2 regions of the Yersinia antarctica genome follow, and region 1 is predicted to be linked to the other one. Evidence: riboswitches for the same ligand, from Rfam matches in the RefSeq annotation. Region 1 holds a riboswitch; the other holds the start of a gene.

Region 1 (8,225 bases):
GCCGGTGCAGAGGAAGACACCCATTTCCGCGCCACCAGTTTGGAAACTCTGCGTAATATGGTGGCTGCGGGGAGCGGCATTACTTTGCTGCCGTCGTTGGCGGTACCGAATGAGCGCAAGCGTGATGGCGTATGCTATCTGGAGTGCTACAAGCCTGTGCCTAAACGCACTATCGCGTTGGTGTACCGCCCCGGTTCCCCACTGCGTGGCCGCTATGAGCAACTGGCCGAGGCGATACGTGAACACATGCAACCGCGTATGAATCCAGATGTTATAAAGGAAAAGCTAGAACAGGCGGTTTAAACCGTTCAGTGCTGCCACACGATAGGCTTCAGCCATCGTCGGATAGTTGAAGGTTGTATTAACGAAATATTCGATAGTATTACCTTCTCCTTTCTGTTCCATAATCGCCTGTCCGATGTGGATAATTTCCGCTGCACGTTCGCCAAAGCAATGAATACCCAAGATCTGCTTGGTTTCTCGATGGAACAGGATTTTTAAGCTACCGGTATCCATCCCGACGATTTGCGCGCGCGCCAGATGTTTAAATTGCGCCCGGCCGACCTCGTAGGGCACTTTCATCGCGGTCAAATCTTGCTCGGTTTTCCCAACCGAACTGATTTCCGGGATGGTGTAAATACCCGTCGGAATATCCTCGATCAAATGAACGTTGGCTTCGCCTTTGATCATTGCTTGTGCCGCGATACGCCCCTGATCATAGGCCGCAGAGGCCAGACTCGGGTAACCAATCACATCACCCACCGCATACACATGGGGCAGCGCTGTCTGGTACATGCTATTGACCTTCAGCAGACCACGGCTATCAGCTTCCAGGCCGATGTTTTCCAACCCTAAACCGCCGGTATTACCGGTACGACCATTGGCATACAACAAGCAGTCTGCTTTGACCTTTTTACCTGATTTCAGATGGACAATAACCCCATCAAGGGTTCCCTCAATTTGCTCAAACTCTTCGTTGTGACGGATAACGACACCGTTATTCCAGAAGTGGTAAGAGAGGGCATCTGACATTTCCTGATCAAGGAAGGCCAGTAGGCGGTCGCGGGTATTGATTAAATCAACTTTGACGCTCAAACCACGGAAGATTGAAGCATATTCACAACCAATAACCCCTGCGCCATAGATAATGACGTGCTGAGGTTCATGGCTGAGCTGTAAAATGGTATCGCTGTCGTAAATCCGTTCATGGCTAAAATCAACATTCGCCGGGCGATAGGGGCGTGAACCTGTAGCAATCACAATGTTATCAGCGCGTAGTGTATCGTTGGTGCCATCGGCATAACGCACATTGATAGTATTGGCATCAATAAAGCTGGCATCGCCTGAAAACATATGGCAGTGATTGCGATCGTAAAAACCCTGACGCATACGTGTCTGTTGATTAATAACACGATCAGCATGGTTTAAAATATCAGCGAAAGAAGAACTGATGGTTCGGGCATTGTCGCTGTAGAGTGGATTTTGGTTGAATTCGATAATACGGCTAACGGCGTGGCGCAAAGCTTTGGAAGGGATAGTGCCCCAATGGGTACATCCACCGCCCACATTATTATACCGTTCAATTACGGCAACACGGGCACCTTGCTTGACCAACCCCATAGCGGCACCTTCACCGCCAGGACCCGAGCCAATAACAATGGCATCAAAATGGAAGTGCTGTTGCATGTAGGAGAGACCTATTCTTATACAAAATTACAACGATACATTAACATCATCCCAACCAGATACCCAATAGATTTCAAGATGCAGCCAACACATCTGTAAATTGAAAGATGACAGGTATAAATCAATCAACCATGGGTAAATCACCGTGATGTGTGTTGTAAAGCGGCAATTCAGTATTGGGATGATACGTTTGTATAACGGTTGTTACTATAAAGTTTGGTATATTGCTGACTATATATCTTAGATTGAGAATTTGGATATCCCTTGGGCACGATTATGGGCGTCAGAGCACAACAAAAAGAGCGGACTCGTCGTTCCCTTATCGAAGCGGCGTTCAGCCAACTGAGCGCTGAGCGGAGTTTCGCCAGCCTTAGCTTGCGGGAAGTCTCTCGCGAAGCTGGTATCGCACCGACTTCTTTCTACCGGCATTTTCGCGATGTCGACGAACTTGGCCTGACAATGGTCGATGAAAGCGGCCTGATGTTGCGCCAACTGATGCGTCAGGCTCGCCAGCGGATTGCCAAGGGCGGCAGTGTTATCCGTACCTCCGTATCTACATTTATGGAATTTATCGGTAATAACCCGAATGCATTTCGCTTATTGCTGCGCGAGCGTTCCGGCACGTCCGCCGCATTTCGTGCCGCAGTGGCTCGTGAAATTCAGCATTTTATTGCTGAGCTGGCAGATTACCTCGAATTGGAAAACCACATGCCACGCAGCTTCACTGAAGCTCAGGCTGAGGCCATGGTCACAATTGTCTTCAGTGCTGGTGCAGAAGTGCTGGACGTGGATATTGAACAACGGCGACAGTTAGAGGAACGCTTGGTCTTACAACTGCGGATGATCTCCAAGGGCGCTTATTATTGGTATCGCCGCGAGCAGGAAAAACTCGCCGTATCTCGCACTTAATAAGGTAAGGAAAATGATGGAACAGTCTCGCCGTGAAATCGGCACCCTGCTGCTGGCGTTGATTACTGGCCTGGCAATAAATGGTTCATTTAACACGTTATTCAGCGCGTTTGTGCCTTTTTCAGTTTTTCCGCTGCTAACGTTAATATTAGCCGTATATTGTTTGCATCAGCGCTACCTCAATTTCGCCATGCCACATGGCTTGCCAGTACTGGCCTCCGCGTGTTTCCTGCTCGGGATTTTGCTGTATAGCGCGATTGTTCGGGTTGAGCATCCGGCAATTGGTTCTAATTTCGTTCCTTCTATTCTCTGTGTCGTGTTGGTGTTCTGGATCTTGTTTAAGCTAAAAGCACGTAAGTTGGTGCAATCAGAATCTGAGCCAGATAATTCGGATAACCAGCAGCCGCAATAACCTGAAAGCGATATGTTTTAAAACGAAAAAGGGCAACATCGCGTTGCCCTTTTACTTATCTATTGCCTGTCAGCCGCGCTTTTCCAGCAATACCCCACACTCCATATGATGGGTGTAGGGGAACTGATCGAACAGTGCTAATCGGCTGATTTTATGTGTCTGTTGTAACTGTTCCAGATTGGCGCACAGCGTTTCAGGGTTACAGGAGATATAAAGGATACGCGGATAACCTTGTACCAGCTTGACTGTCTCGCTATCCAGCCCGCTGCGCGGGGGATCGACAAAAATGGTCTCGCAGTTATAACTGCTCAGATCAATACCCTTCAAACGGTTAAACTCGCGTACACCTTGCATTGCCTGGGTAAACTCTTCAGCCGACATGCGGATAATTTGCACGTTATCGATATTATTTGCCGCGATATTGTATTGTGCTGCTGCCACTGAGGGTTTAGCGATTTCTGTTGCCAACACCCGTGCAAAATTGCGTGCTAGCGCCAACGAGAAATTACCATTACCGCAATACAACTCCAATAAATCACCGCTGGCGTTTTTAGTGGCATCAATCGCCCATTCCAGCATATGAATATTCACTGCTGCATTCGGTTGGGTGAAACTATTCTCCACCTGACGATAAATCATTTCACGCCCAGCAACCGGTAACACTTCATCGATATAGTCGTGATCTAGCATGATTTTAGTTTTCGATGCCCGGCCAATCAGTTGCAGATCAAAACCTTGTTCGCGTAGCTTTTCACGCAATTCCAGCGCCTTCTGCTGCCACTCTTCATCTAATTGACGGTGATACAGCAAAGAGGCGATCAATTTACCGCTTAGGGTAGATAAGTAATCAATCTGGAACAGTTTACGCCGCAAAATCGGTTCGGCCCTGATGGCCGTCATCAGCGCACTCATCAGACGATTGATCAACAAACTTGCCACCGGGAACTGTTCAACACGGATACGCTGTTTGGTCTGCTGGTCAAACATGATGTGGTACAAGTCATCTTCATCGTGCCAAACGCGAAACTCGGCTCTCATGCGGTAATGCTCTGCCGGAGAACGGAATATTTCCGCAGCAGGTGCCTGAAACGGCAACATCATCGTCTGAAGACGGGCAGATTTTTCCGCCAGTTGTTGGTCGTAACTGTCTGTTGGCAGGATGTCGGGAGTCATGTTTCTTCTCGTCTGGCCATTATAAAAGAGAGGTATTGCTGCGGATTGTAGGGAAAGTGGGAGTGATGTCCAGTTTTGTTGTGTTTATTCCCTATAACGAGGATGGAAGTCTAGACATCTATTTTACTTGATCGTAGCATTGCGGTCCGGCCTCATGCTGTTACTTAAACACCTACGAGTTAAAAGGGAATCCGGTGTAAATCCGGAGCTGACGCGCAGCGGTAAGGGGAAGTTACGGCGATAGGTTTCAACCAGACACTGTCCGCAAGGGCGGGAAGTCATCGCCAGCTCTATTTCACGGTATTAATTCATTTAAGTAATGAAGAAGACGTGACATCAGAGATCCCAAGCCCGAAGACCTGCCGGTATTACGTCGCAATATGCGTGGTCGTCGCGAACTATCGGCCATGGCACTGCGGCATCCGCCAATTGAGTTTGGATGCTTGTATTCATGACAATTAAAAAATATACGCTGATCACAGCCCTTTCTGTGACGGCATTTTCTGGATGGGCCCAGGACAGCACCACAACAGGTAATAAAGACGAAATGGTGGTTACCGCCAACCGTTTCAAACAGCCAGTTTCCACGGTATTGGCACCCACCGATGTAGTAACGCGTGATGATATCGACCGCTGGCAGGCAAAAAGCCTCAATGAAGTGATGCGCCGGCTACCTGGCGTGGATATTGCCCAAACCGGGGGGCTAGGCCAAGGCTCTTCTATGTATATCCGTGGTACCGAAGCCCGCCATGTATTAGTGCTGATCGATGGCATTCCTCTGGCGCGAACCGGTATCATCAATAGTGTCGACTTTAATCAAATACCTCTCTCTCTGGTGCAACGTGTTGAATATATTCGCGGGCCTCGCTCTGCCGTATATGGCTCTGGGGCGATTGGTGGTGTAATTAACGTGATTACACAGTCAGACCAGGAAGGTGGGCAGATTAATGCCGGGGTTGGTTCTAAAGGTTACCAGCAATATGACGGCAGCGTTCGCCAACGTTTTGGTGATACTTTAGCGACGATAGCGGGCGGCTATCAAACCACGAACGGTTTTAACATTAAACCCGACTCACCTAATCCAGTGGATAGCGATCGGGATGGTTTTCGTAATAAAAATTTTTGGGTAGGGCTAGAGCATCAGTTCAACCAAGATATATCCGGTTTCGTCAGAGGTTATGGTTACACCAACAATACTGATTACGATGTTGGCAGTATTTCTTCCCCTGCTTACAGTGGCGATGAGGAGCGATTATATAACCATACTTATGACGCAGGGCTACGTTATGCTGCGGGGGCTTTCTCCTCTCAATTAATCGGTAGCTATCAGAAATACAAAGATTATAACTACAGCAGCCAATATGGGCGTTATGGCGAGGCGACTACGCTGGACGATATGGATCAGCGTAACGTGCAATGGGGTAATACATACAGTTTTGAGAGTGCAACGCTGAGTGCTGGCGTTGACTGGCAGCAACAGCGTTTGACCTCATCGAGTACCACTATCTCTGATACATATAAGCGGGATAATACCGGTTTGTATCTTAGCGGGCAGCAGAAGATAGGTAGTGTGACGCTGGAAGCCTCGGGCCGTGAAGATAAAGATGAGCAGTTTGGCTGGCATGAGACCTGGCAAACCGCCGCAGGTTGGGAATTTATCCCCGATTATCGTGCGACATTATCCTATGGAACAGGATTTTTGGCCCCGTCACTGGGTCAGCAGTATGGTTCGCAGCGCTTTGATATCATATCAAACAGTGATTTGAAACCTGAGGAGTCCCGCCAATGGGAGGCAGGTCTGGAAGGATTGACTGGCCCACTTGATTGGCGTTTGTCTGCTTATCGCTACAAAATTGAAAACCTGATCGATTACTTCTCCGACCCAAATACATACAAAGGGCAGTATTACAATGTTGATTCGGCAACGATAAAAGGGGTTGAATGGACAGGTAGCGTCGATACCGGCATTTTCAATCACCAGATCACATTGCAATATATGGATCCGCGTAATGATAAGAATAATGAAGTTTTAGCCCGTCGTTCTAAACAGCAAGCCAAGTATCAATTAGATTGGACAATGTTCAATCTGGATATGGACGTTTCTTATCAGTACTACGGTAAACGCTATGACAATAGCACCTCAGCCTATAGCTCGACTCAACGTGAATTACCGAGTTATAGCACGGTAGATGTTTCAGCGAGTTATCCGGTTACTTCTCATCTTACAGTTCGTGGTAGAATTGCTAACCTGTTTGATAAAGATTACGAAACGGCTTATGGCTATAAAACCGCTGGACGAGAGTATTACCTCACCGGAAGCTATAACTTCTAAGGCTGATACTGCCCCTCGCCCGACAGCACTGATTTTTGACTCAGGTGTTGGCGGGCTATCTGTCTATCAAGAGATTCGGCAGTTGTTGCCGGATCTCCACTATATATATGCTTTCGACAATGTCGCTTTCCCTTATGGGGAGAAGTCCGGTGAGTTTATCGTTGAACGCGTTCTGGAAATTGTCACTGCGGTGCAGCAGCGCCATCCGCTGGCAATCGTCGTCATTGCCTGTAACACCGCCAGCACAGTAGTACTTCCTGCTTTACGTGAACGCTTTGCATTCCCTGTGGTTGGGGTTGTTCCTGCTATCAAACCGGCGGTGCGATTAACCCGCAATGGTGTTGTTGGCTTATTGGCTACCCGTGGCACGGTACATGCTTCTTATACACGAGACTTGATTGAGCGCTTTGCTACCGATTGCAAAATTGAATTGCTGGGTTCATCTGAGCTGGTGGAACTGGCAGAGTCCAAGTTGCATGGTGGTGCTGTACCTATCGAAACATTAAAGAAAATCCTCCACCCATGGTTGGCAATGCGTGAGCCGCCGGACACCATTGTATTGGGGTGCACTCATTTCCCTCTATTAGTAGAAGAGTTGGCGCAAGTGTTGCCTGAAGGTACTCGCATGGTCGATTCCGGTGCCGCAATTGCTCGTCGCACTGCCTGGCTCATCTCTTCTCAAGAAAATGTAGTTTCTTCTCAGGAAGATAATATTGCTTACTGCCTGGCGTTGAATGCAGATACTGACGTTTTATTACCCGTTTTGCAGGGTTATGGCTTCCCGGTGCTGCAAAAACTGCCAATTTAAAGGCGTTTTGACTAAAGATTCAGCGGTTGAAAAGTTTTTTCAAATTAGGGGTTGCAGGCTGGCAGGAACTCCCTATAATGCGCCTCCACTGACCGGGAACAACGAAACATACTTCGCCGGGTCAGGAAGCGAAAAGAATGATTTTGACTTCGAAAGAAACCAAAGAAACTCTTGACTCTTCAGCGGGAAAGCGTATTATCTGCCTCCCGCGTTACCGTAAGATTCGCCGAAAGGCAAACGGGTAACGAACGCTCTTTAACAATTTATCAGACAATCTGTGTGGGCACTCGCAAGACGATATCGAAGCCTGTTTCGGCAGGCAGAAGAAATATCAAAGTCTTGAAGAGTGACCAAAGCAGTACACATTTGAACTTCGGTTCGAATGCATATTTGCAGAAAGTAATCTTTGAGCATCGCTGCTTTTATTAGCAGCAAATCAAACAAATCTTAAATTGAAGAGTTTGATCATGGCTCAGATTGAACGCTGGCGGCAGGCCTAACACATGCAAGTCGAGCGGCAGCGGGAAGTAGTTTACTACTTTGCCGGCGAGCGGCGGACGGGTGAGTAATGTCTGGGAAACTGCCTGATGGAGGGGGATAACTACTGGAAACGGTAGCTAATACCGCATGACCTCGCAAGAGCAAAGTGGGGGACCTTAGGGCCTCACGCCATCGGATGTGCCCAGATGGGATTAGCTAGTAGGTGGGGTAATGGCTCACCTAGGCGACGATCCCTAGCTGGTCTGAGAGGATGACCAGCCACACTGGAACTGAGACACGGTCCAGACTCCTACGGGAGGCAGCAGTGGGGAATATTGCACAATGGGCGCAAGCCTGATGCAGCCATGCCGCGTGTGTGAAGAAGGCCTTCGGGTTGTAAAGCACTTTCAGCGAGGAGGAAGGCA
Region 2 (8,225 bases), 2.9 Mb from region 1:
CTGATAGCCCACTGGGCTTCAGGGGTCAGATAGTCGATATCACCTGGGCCGATGCCAACAACCGTAATCATCGCAATGCCTCCACAATTTCATCCAGAGGCCGACTGCTGCCTAACACCTGATTATCGAAAGAGAATAAAATCGCATCGCACTGCGGCGGATTAACGGAGAAACGCATCATTTCAGCAATTCGCTCACAGATACGTTCGGCAATACGGCTGTAGACCGCCTGCCACCCCTGCTCAGCAATCAATTCCATCGCCGCTTCAGTGGTATTGCACTGGTTCACTTCAAGCAGTAGCGCATGCGGCGCCCCCATCAGCGCCAGATGGGCAACCAATGTTTCCATACGCCCATCCGCGATATGGCTGTGGGTATGGAAGATACCGGCGGCCACTTTCACTAATTTGCCGGGATGCCCTACCAGCAGCACCTGACGAAAGCCCAGTCGCACGGTTTCCTGCAACATATAACCGACGAAATTACTCATGGTCACCACCCGCTGGCTGTCGAGGCCCAGATGGTCGCGAACAAAGCGCTCGCCATGATTGCCCGGTACCAGAATGACGCGATCTTCACCCGCCGCGCGCTTCATCTCCAATTCCAATGCCAGCGAGCGTTTCCAGCTCTCTTCCGACATCGGTGTCACAATGCCGGTAGTGCCGATGATGGAAATGCCACCGAGGATCCCCAACCGCCCGTTGTAGGTTTTTTTCGCCCGCTCTTGCCCTTCGGGAGCAAAGATCTCTATTTCAGCACCGCGTAACGGGCCGATGACCTCGCGCACTGCTGCCTCGATGGTCTGGCGTGGCGTACGATTAATGGCTGAGCTGCCGACGGGGAGGCCAATACCTTTACGGCTCACTGTCCCGACCCCTTCGCCACCACGCAGAGTAATTTCCGTCTGTTCACGCAGCGTGACGCGAGCAAAAATCAGCATGCCGTGGGTAGCATCAACATCATCACCACCATCTTTGCGGATGGCCGCCGTAGCTTGCTGGCCCTCAATGAGGGGTTGTTCTACATTCAGGCATAACGTGACACCGGAAGGCGTCACAATTGAAATCTGGTCAATCACTTGCTGGCGCAACACCATTAGCGCCGCCACTTTAGCCGCCGCCGTCGCACAAGAACCGGTGGTGTAACCTTTGCGATATTGTTTGCCGTTATGCCAAATGCTGTCTAATTGCTGGTTTTGCAGCATCTGACTGTCATTGACAGTAGCCTCACTCATAGCGCCCCCCGCAACTGATAGAGGATGGCATTGATGATGGCTGCTGCCACATTGCTGCCCCCTTTGCGCCCAAGTGCTGCAATGCATGGCAGGTCACTGGCAACCAAGGCATCTTTGGATTCAGCCGCCCCGACAAACCCCACCGGTACACCAATGACCGCGATCGGTGTGGCGTGGCGTTCCAACAAGCGGAATAACGCAGTCGGGGCATTACCAAAGACAAACAGCTTTTCTCCTGACTCTGCCAGAGCAACATCCACTGCGGCCATCGAGCGAGTAATACCCTGTAGCGGCGCACTCTCCACCACCCGTGGGTCACTGATGTAGCAACGGCATTCGCATCCCATCTGCTTTAACAGCACTTTGTTGATACCGGACATCGCCATCGTAGTATCGGTATAAAGGGTGCAACCCCGGCGGATACCCTCGGCAATATGGGTTAGTACCTGCGGTGAGAAATGCAGAATATCCAGCCAATCAAAATCCGCCGTGGTATGGATAACCCGCTTGATCACCGCTTCTTGCATCTCACTGACAAAGCGAAAGTCCGGGTGCTCATCGGCAATAATGTCACCGATGATGGCAAAACTGTTTTGCTCTATTTCCTGCGGGTTCTTTATATAGTTCATCAGGTTATCCTTGTTAAATGCCGACCAGCAGCAGACGAATCAGGGCAAACAGTAATAGTGCTAATAACGACGCCATCAGCATCAAATGGATAGTGCGCGGGATATCATCCAGCGCCACCTCGCGCCGTTCATCACCGATCCAGGGTTTTTCAACCCGCACGCCAAAGTAATCATTCGGCCCCCCCAGCCGCACGCCCAGCGCACCGGCAACCGTGGCTTCAGACCAGGCACAGTTAGGACTGGCGTGCTGATAACGATCACGCCAGCCGATGCGCAATGCCTGACGGTAATCGGCTCGTAGTAACCACGCGGCTGCGCTCAGTAATAGCCAGCTCAGGCGGGCTGGGAGCCAATTCGCCACATCATCCATCCGTGCCGACACATAACCAATCGCACGGTATTTTGGCGTTTTGTAGCCCACCATCGAATCAAGGGTATTGACTGCTTTGTAAGCCATTGCCAGCGGGGCGCCGCCTAACATCAAAAAGAACAGCGGTGCAATCACGCCATCAACGCTGTTTTCGGCCACTGTCTCTACCACCGCACGGGTGATTTGTGGCTTCTCTAGTTGTGAGGTGTCACGCCCGACAATCCATGACAGCTTCTCGCGGCTTTGTGCCAGCGAACCGTGCTTCAGGGCATCAAATACCAGTAGCGCCGCATCACTCAGGCAACGTCCGGCTAAGAGGGTGTAAATCATCCACACTTGCGCCAACCAGCCGAGCCACGGATTGATGTGTGTCATCAGTGATAAGAACCCCCAACTCAGCAGCCATGTCACGCCGACCACCACCAACCACAGCGCTGCTCCCCCCCACTTCAGTGCCCGTTCGCTGTGACAAACCGCACGGATAGCACGTTGCATGACAGAGATCAGGTTGCCTATCCAGCGCACCGGGTGCGGCCAGTGCGGCGGGTCGCCGAGCCAGCTATCAAGCAAGAAAGCAACAAACCATGCGCTCAGGGTCATAGCACGCTCCGGGCAGCGGTCAGCCAGCCATCAAGCAAACCGGGGCGCTGGGCAAAATGGATATGCAGATAGCTGGCCTGAGTGCGCTGAAGTTGATAGCCACTGTGCCAGCGCTGAATAGCGACACCATCACGCCATTTGCTGCTATCAAATACCGGCGTCAATGGGCTAGTAAAATCGGAATAATGGAATTCATGACCACGCAGAATTTCACCTTGTGCAGCCAATAAGGTGTCACTGCGGGCCTGTGCCTGACAGTAACCAAAGCGAGTCAGCCGTTTCCCCATCCGGCTCTCACCGGCCAAAATGCCAACCATCGGGTGGCGCTGACCACTCTCATCCGTTAAGCCATCACCGAGATACATCAGGCCACCGCATTCGGCATACAGCGGGATCTGTTGGCGATGCGCTTGCTGTAACGCTGCATGCATCGCTGTATTTGCGGCTAAGCGGGCAACGTGAATTTCGGGATAACCTCCCCCGAGATAAATCATCTGGCAATCGGGTAACCGGCGGTCATGAAGTGGGCTGAAACGTTGGATGCGCACGCCTGCCTGCTCTAGCAGGTCAAGGTTATCGGGGTAATAGAAATTGAATGCTTCATCTTCGGCCAAGGCCAGTGTCAGGCCGTTAGCCAGTGTAGACAGAGGTAAGGAAGGCGGGGTGCCGGCAGGCTGTGCCGCACAATGCGTCAGTGCCAGTAATCGGTCGAGATCGATAAAGGCTTCAACCTGCTGTGCCAGCCGTTGCCAGCGGGGCGAGCTGTCGGGCTGATGGGTTCTACCCGCCACGCCCTCACGCTGCTCTTGCACCGGTATCAACCCTAAATGGCGTGATGGCAGCGCGATATCATCCATCACCGGCAAGCGCCCCAGCACGGGAATACCGCAGTAATGCTCGATGGCGTGGCGGATTAGCTGATAATGGTTTTCTGAATTAACACGGTTAACAATCACGCCTGCGATGGTGAGATTTGGGTCAAACTGGCAGAACCCCAGCACGGTAGCCGCAACCGAGGTGGATACCGCCTTGCCATCCACCAGTAAGATAACCGGGCAGCCCAGTTGTTTGGCCATCGCCGCACTACTGCAATAATCGGGATCAGTGCCGTAGCCGTCATACAAGCCCATCACACCTTCGATCACCGCCACATCAGCATGGCGCATGTGCTGGTTATATAACCCATTCAAGGTCGCAGCCGGTAGCATAAAAGCATCGAGGTTACGCGAGGTAACACCACTGACGGCGCTATGCCAGCCGGTATCCAGGTAATCTGGCCCGACCTTAAACGGCTGCACAGATAATCCGCGTGCCATCAGCGCCCGCAGAATACCCAACGTCACGGTTGTTTTACCGCATCCACTGCCGGTACCTGCGATAATAAATGCTTGTTTGCCAGACCGTTGCATAAAAAATCCCGCCATTTCGAGCGGGATATGCAGTGTCAAAAAGGTGCGTCTGCGCAACGTCACCGCAGCGCGCATCTAATGACAACCCACTTCCCACCGAAGGAGTTGAATATATTTTACCGATTTGGCTGGTCTTCTGGCTTAGCGTCATCCTCTCCCGCACCTTCCCAATCCGGTGGATCAGTGGTTTCAGCGGGTTCGTCGGCATCACAGCAGCGGGGGCTGCGGGGGATTGTCACCCCCTTCCCTGTCGTGTATTAAGTGCCAATGCGTACACGACATAACCATTTCAGTAACTTCCCCTCGTATTGATAGCTACAGTGTTGTTAGCAACTCTCACGCACCTGCATCACTGACCTTAGTCAGCTCCACGGGTTTGTTCGTTTGCTACCTTGCTGCAACGCCAACTACGTTGGGGTATGTATTTATCTAATACAGTAGATTATTTTATTTCTATTTCGTTATAGAATTTATCTCTTTATTTACACAGTTGTAACGTCAACTGATTTATTAAATCCGGTTGACGTTAATATACTCTTTTCCACAAATAAAAAATGGTTAATTTCATTTTTTGGGGATTATTTTTTGGTGTCAACACAGCAAATAATTGCCACCAAATCATTAAAAATAATTTAAAAACAATCAGTTAGAAAGACAATGGCATTTAAGAGCATAACAAAAAATTGTCATTATTTATTTAATATATTAATACCCATCACCGTTCTTAAATATATAAACGTGAGCATAGAGCATGACTAATTGTTATTAGATCAATAACTGTCATTCCATTTCACTGCGTTCAGAAGAAAGTGAACGAAATACCTGCGGTGTCACATTATAGGTCTGGCGGAACACCTTGCAAAAATAGTTGGTTTGGGAAAATCCAAGATTTTTGGCAATACTGGCAATGCTCCAATCACTGTGCTGCAACATCTCTCTGGCATTGGCCATGCGTTGTTGGTTGACCCAGGCATTGAAGCCGATCCCCTGATATTTTTTAAATAATTTACTGAAATAGTAAGGACTGAGATACACCTTGCCAGCCACTTCTTCCAACCGGAGCTCTTCTGACAAATGCGTGTCTATATAGCGTAGTGCTTTCTTCATTTTGCTGTCATGCGGGTGGACCGGCCGTATTCTGCCCGGCTCTTTACTCCCCATATTGTCATTGATTACAACAAAATTGAGGTGTTTTTTCAGGCAGTTCTCAACAATCAGCTTCAGCAAATCAGCCGAGGCTATTACTCGAGAAAAATCCATTATCGGTACATTATGGAACTCATCCATTAGCGCCGGATTCTGCTGCCAGTTATTATCGACATTCAGAATATCAATAAGGTAAACATCTGCATGCAGCCGGACCTGACCACATAACACAAAGCCCACCAGATGGCCGGCAATCACCAAAGGAATAGAAAAATCAGTTAATCCGGCATGGCAGCGGTAGATGCAGGGCTCATTGGATTTGGACGCTTCAAGGCCACCACAACGATCACTCATCCGACAGCGCAGATGGTTAACCGGATCTTGACGCATTAATTGACAAAATGGGGTGAAATTAAACAGGTCAGAGATTTCCTCACCGTGAATATTCACCACCACCACCGCCAATCCGGTGGCTTGGGCAAAATCCTGGGCGATTTTATTTATGAGCTCTGAGTTAAGAGAACTGGCAGAAATCATGATAAAACCTCTCAGTTAATTTATTGTTATTAAATTTTATTTTATTGTTATAAAGCATCCCTGTAATAAGTAATATGTTAGAACATTGTTATTTAGTCATTCCTATTCACCAGGTTAAAATCTATTTCCCTGAAAAGGTAAAGTAACAATTTACTCTACCAGAGTCATAAACGTCAGGGGACCATTAATGAGCCATTAACCAGAATGGATCACGAAATTTCCTCACCCAGTGTCAGATGAGGAAATCCACGTTGCTTTATAAATTAACTTTCTCATCCTCTAACTTACAGGTATTACAAGGTAGATTTTTGCCAATGAGGAAGCGATAAACTGCGGCCCCGAGGCAAGCACCAATAATCGGCGCCACAATCGGAATAATGAAATAAGGGATATCACGGCCGCCGGTCATTGAGATTTTTCCCCAACCAGCAAAGAAGGTAAATAATTTAGGACCAAAATCACGTGCTGGATTCATGGCAAAACCAGTTAATGGAGCGGTAGAAGCACCAATAACCGCCACCAGAATACCGATCAATAGTGGACCTAATGCACCGCGTGGCACACCGTTACCATCATCAGTTAGTGCCATAATCAGCCCCATAAGAATCGAGGTGATAATAATTTCAACAAATGCAGCCTGCCATACGCTGATTGCCGGTGATGGGAAGGTGCTGAAGATACTGGCTAATTGCAGACTTTCCATGCTGCCACGCACCATCTGGTGTGCGGCTTCAAAATCAGTAAATAAATTATGATAGAGCATATAGGCCAGTGCCGCGCCACCAAAAGCACCGGCAACTTGAGCAATGCTGTACGGGATGACTTTCCGTGCGGGGAAACAGGCAAATAGCCATAACGCGATAGTAATGGCCGGGTTGAGGTGAGCACCGGAAATTCCTGCCGTCAGGTAGACCGCCAGTGAAATACCCAGCCCCCACACGATACAGATTTCCCACAAACCAAAACTGGCACCTGCTACTTTCAATGCAGCTAAACAACTAATACCAAAAAACAAAAACAGCCCGGTACCGAGGAATTCCGCAATACACTGCGCTTTTAGTGAGTCGTTCATAGATTTACCCTGCTTGTGATTATTATGATCAATCTATCCAAAATAGATGAAGTAATGCACGGCCCATGACCCAGCCACTATAAAGAGAGCAAAAATGAAAGTGTTGTCGTGATGTGCCATTAATTAAACAAAAAATAGACCTTCAATAACAAATTATTGTCATTTGCGCAGAAAAGTTAGCGCCAACACCGTGTTAACAGGCACTTTTATGCTTTATTCAGCTATATGACTTTCTTGCCATTTATTCTTTCCGTTATTGTTATCAAGCTCGCACTTTTGTGGCTACTCCCCCCTCAGGTGTATCATTATATTTATGCGCGCGATCACGCGAACTATTAATCGGGCGGGTGCGCAATTAGCAGATTTAATACCTACTGTCACCTAATAAATTGTAATTCTGAATATGCAATAGCCAGTTATTACCACCCAATATCAACGAAATAACGTTTTAAAACATAATATTAAGTTATAGCCATGACAATAATTTGTTATTTCCTCACTAACCATTCCCGTCAGTAAATTCAATACAGCCATTCTTTTTCATTGCTTGTTTGTATATTCGTTCTCAGCACGAACCTGACAACTTTATTTTTAAACTTACCGAATTTATTTTTTTAAATTTACTGAATGGCACCAACACGACAGTTTTTATTTTAGAACCTGAAGCGCGTTTGAAACCGTAATAGCTGCATTTCCAACGCACAAACATCAGGTTCCTGACATCCCCGTCGAGGTATTTATGCAACAAGAAGCACTAGGAATGGTGGAAACCAAAGGGTTGACTGCAGCCATTGAGGCTGCGGACACCATGGTGAAATCGGCCAATGTGACATTAGTCGGCTATGAAAAAATTGGCTCTGGTCTGGTCACCGTCATCGTACGTGGTGATGTGGGCGCAGTTAAAGCAGCCACTGATGCCGGTGCAAGTGCGGCTGCGAAAGTGGGTGAAGTGAAATCGACCCATGTCATCCCACGTCCACACACCGATGTCGAGAAGTTCTTGCCAAAGGGAAATAGCTAATGAAAAGCAATGACCTGGTCGACCAAATCATGGCGCAGGTGATAGCAAAAGTCAGCGAACACGCTCCGGCGTCTTCTAAACAACCCTCCTATAAACAACGAGATACGGCTATGGCTGAGAAGACTTGCAGTTTAACGGAATTTGTTGGTACCGCGATCGGTGACACGGTCGGACTGGTGATCGCCAACGTCGACAGCGCCCTACTGG

The links. Region 1 has a riboswitch for cobalamin ahead of btuB (TonB-dependent vitamin B12 receptor BtuB). Riboswitches for the same ligand answer to the same signal wherever they lie in the genome.
Positions count from the first base shown of each region.
Region 2: it holds a riboswitch for cobalamin, as region 1 does, so the genes downstream of both, ACWJJO_RS08360 (cobyrinic acid a,c-diamide synthase CobB) here and btuB (TonB-dependent vitamin B12 receptor BtuB) in region 1, are expected to answer to the same signal.

Region 1 covers NZ_JBSJQF010000001.1:4,741,220-4,749,444, reverse strand. Annotated here, with positions in the region: gene oxyR (DNA-binding transcriptional regulator OxyR) at 1-303, shown strand, start outside; gene sthA (Si-specific NAD(P)(+) transhydrogenase) at 286-1,686, opposite strand; gene fabR (HTH-type transcriptional repressor FabR) at 1,963-2,595, shown strand; gene ACWJJO_RS21885 (YijD family membrane protein) at 2,609-3,007, shown strand; gene trmA (tRNA (uridine(54)-C5)-methyltransferase TrmA) at 3,077-4,180, opposite strand; cobalamin riboswitch at 4,311-4,561, shown strand; gene btuB (TonB-dependent vitamin B12 receptor BtuB) at 4,632-6,512, shown strand; gene murI (glutamate racemase) at 6,457-7,320, shown strand; rRNA gene ACWJJO_RS21865 (16S ribosomal RNA) at 7,770-8,225, shown strand, end outside.
Region 2 covers NZ_JBSJQF010000001.1:1,801,244-1,809,468, reverse strand. Annotated here, with positions in the region: gene ACWJJO_RS08380 (cobalt-precorrin-7 (C(5))-methyltransferase) at 1-71, opposite strand, end outside; gene cbiD (cobalt-precorrin-5B (C(1))-methyltransferase CbiD) at 68-1,234, opposite strand; gene ACWJJO_RS08370 (cobalt-precorrin-8 methylmutase) at 1,231-1,863, opposite strand; gene cbiB (adenosylcobinamide-phosphate synthase CbiB) at 1,877-2,833, opposite strand; gene ACWJJO_RS08360 (cobyrinic acid a,c-diamide synthase CobB) at 2,830-4,242, opposite strand; cobalamin riboswitch at 4,352-4,546, opposite strand; gene pocR (transcriptional regulator PocR) at 5,023-5,925, opposite strand; gene pduF (propanediol diffusion facilitator PduF) at 6,182-6,997, opposite strand; gene pduA (propanediol utilization microcompartment protein PduA) at 7,737-8,018, shown strand; gene pduB (propanediol utilization microcompartment protein PduB) at 8,018-8,225, shown strand, end outside.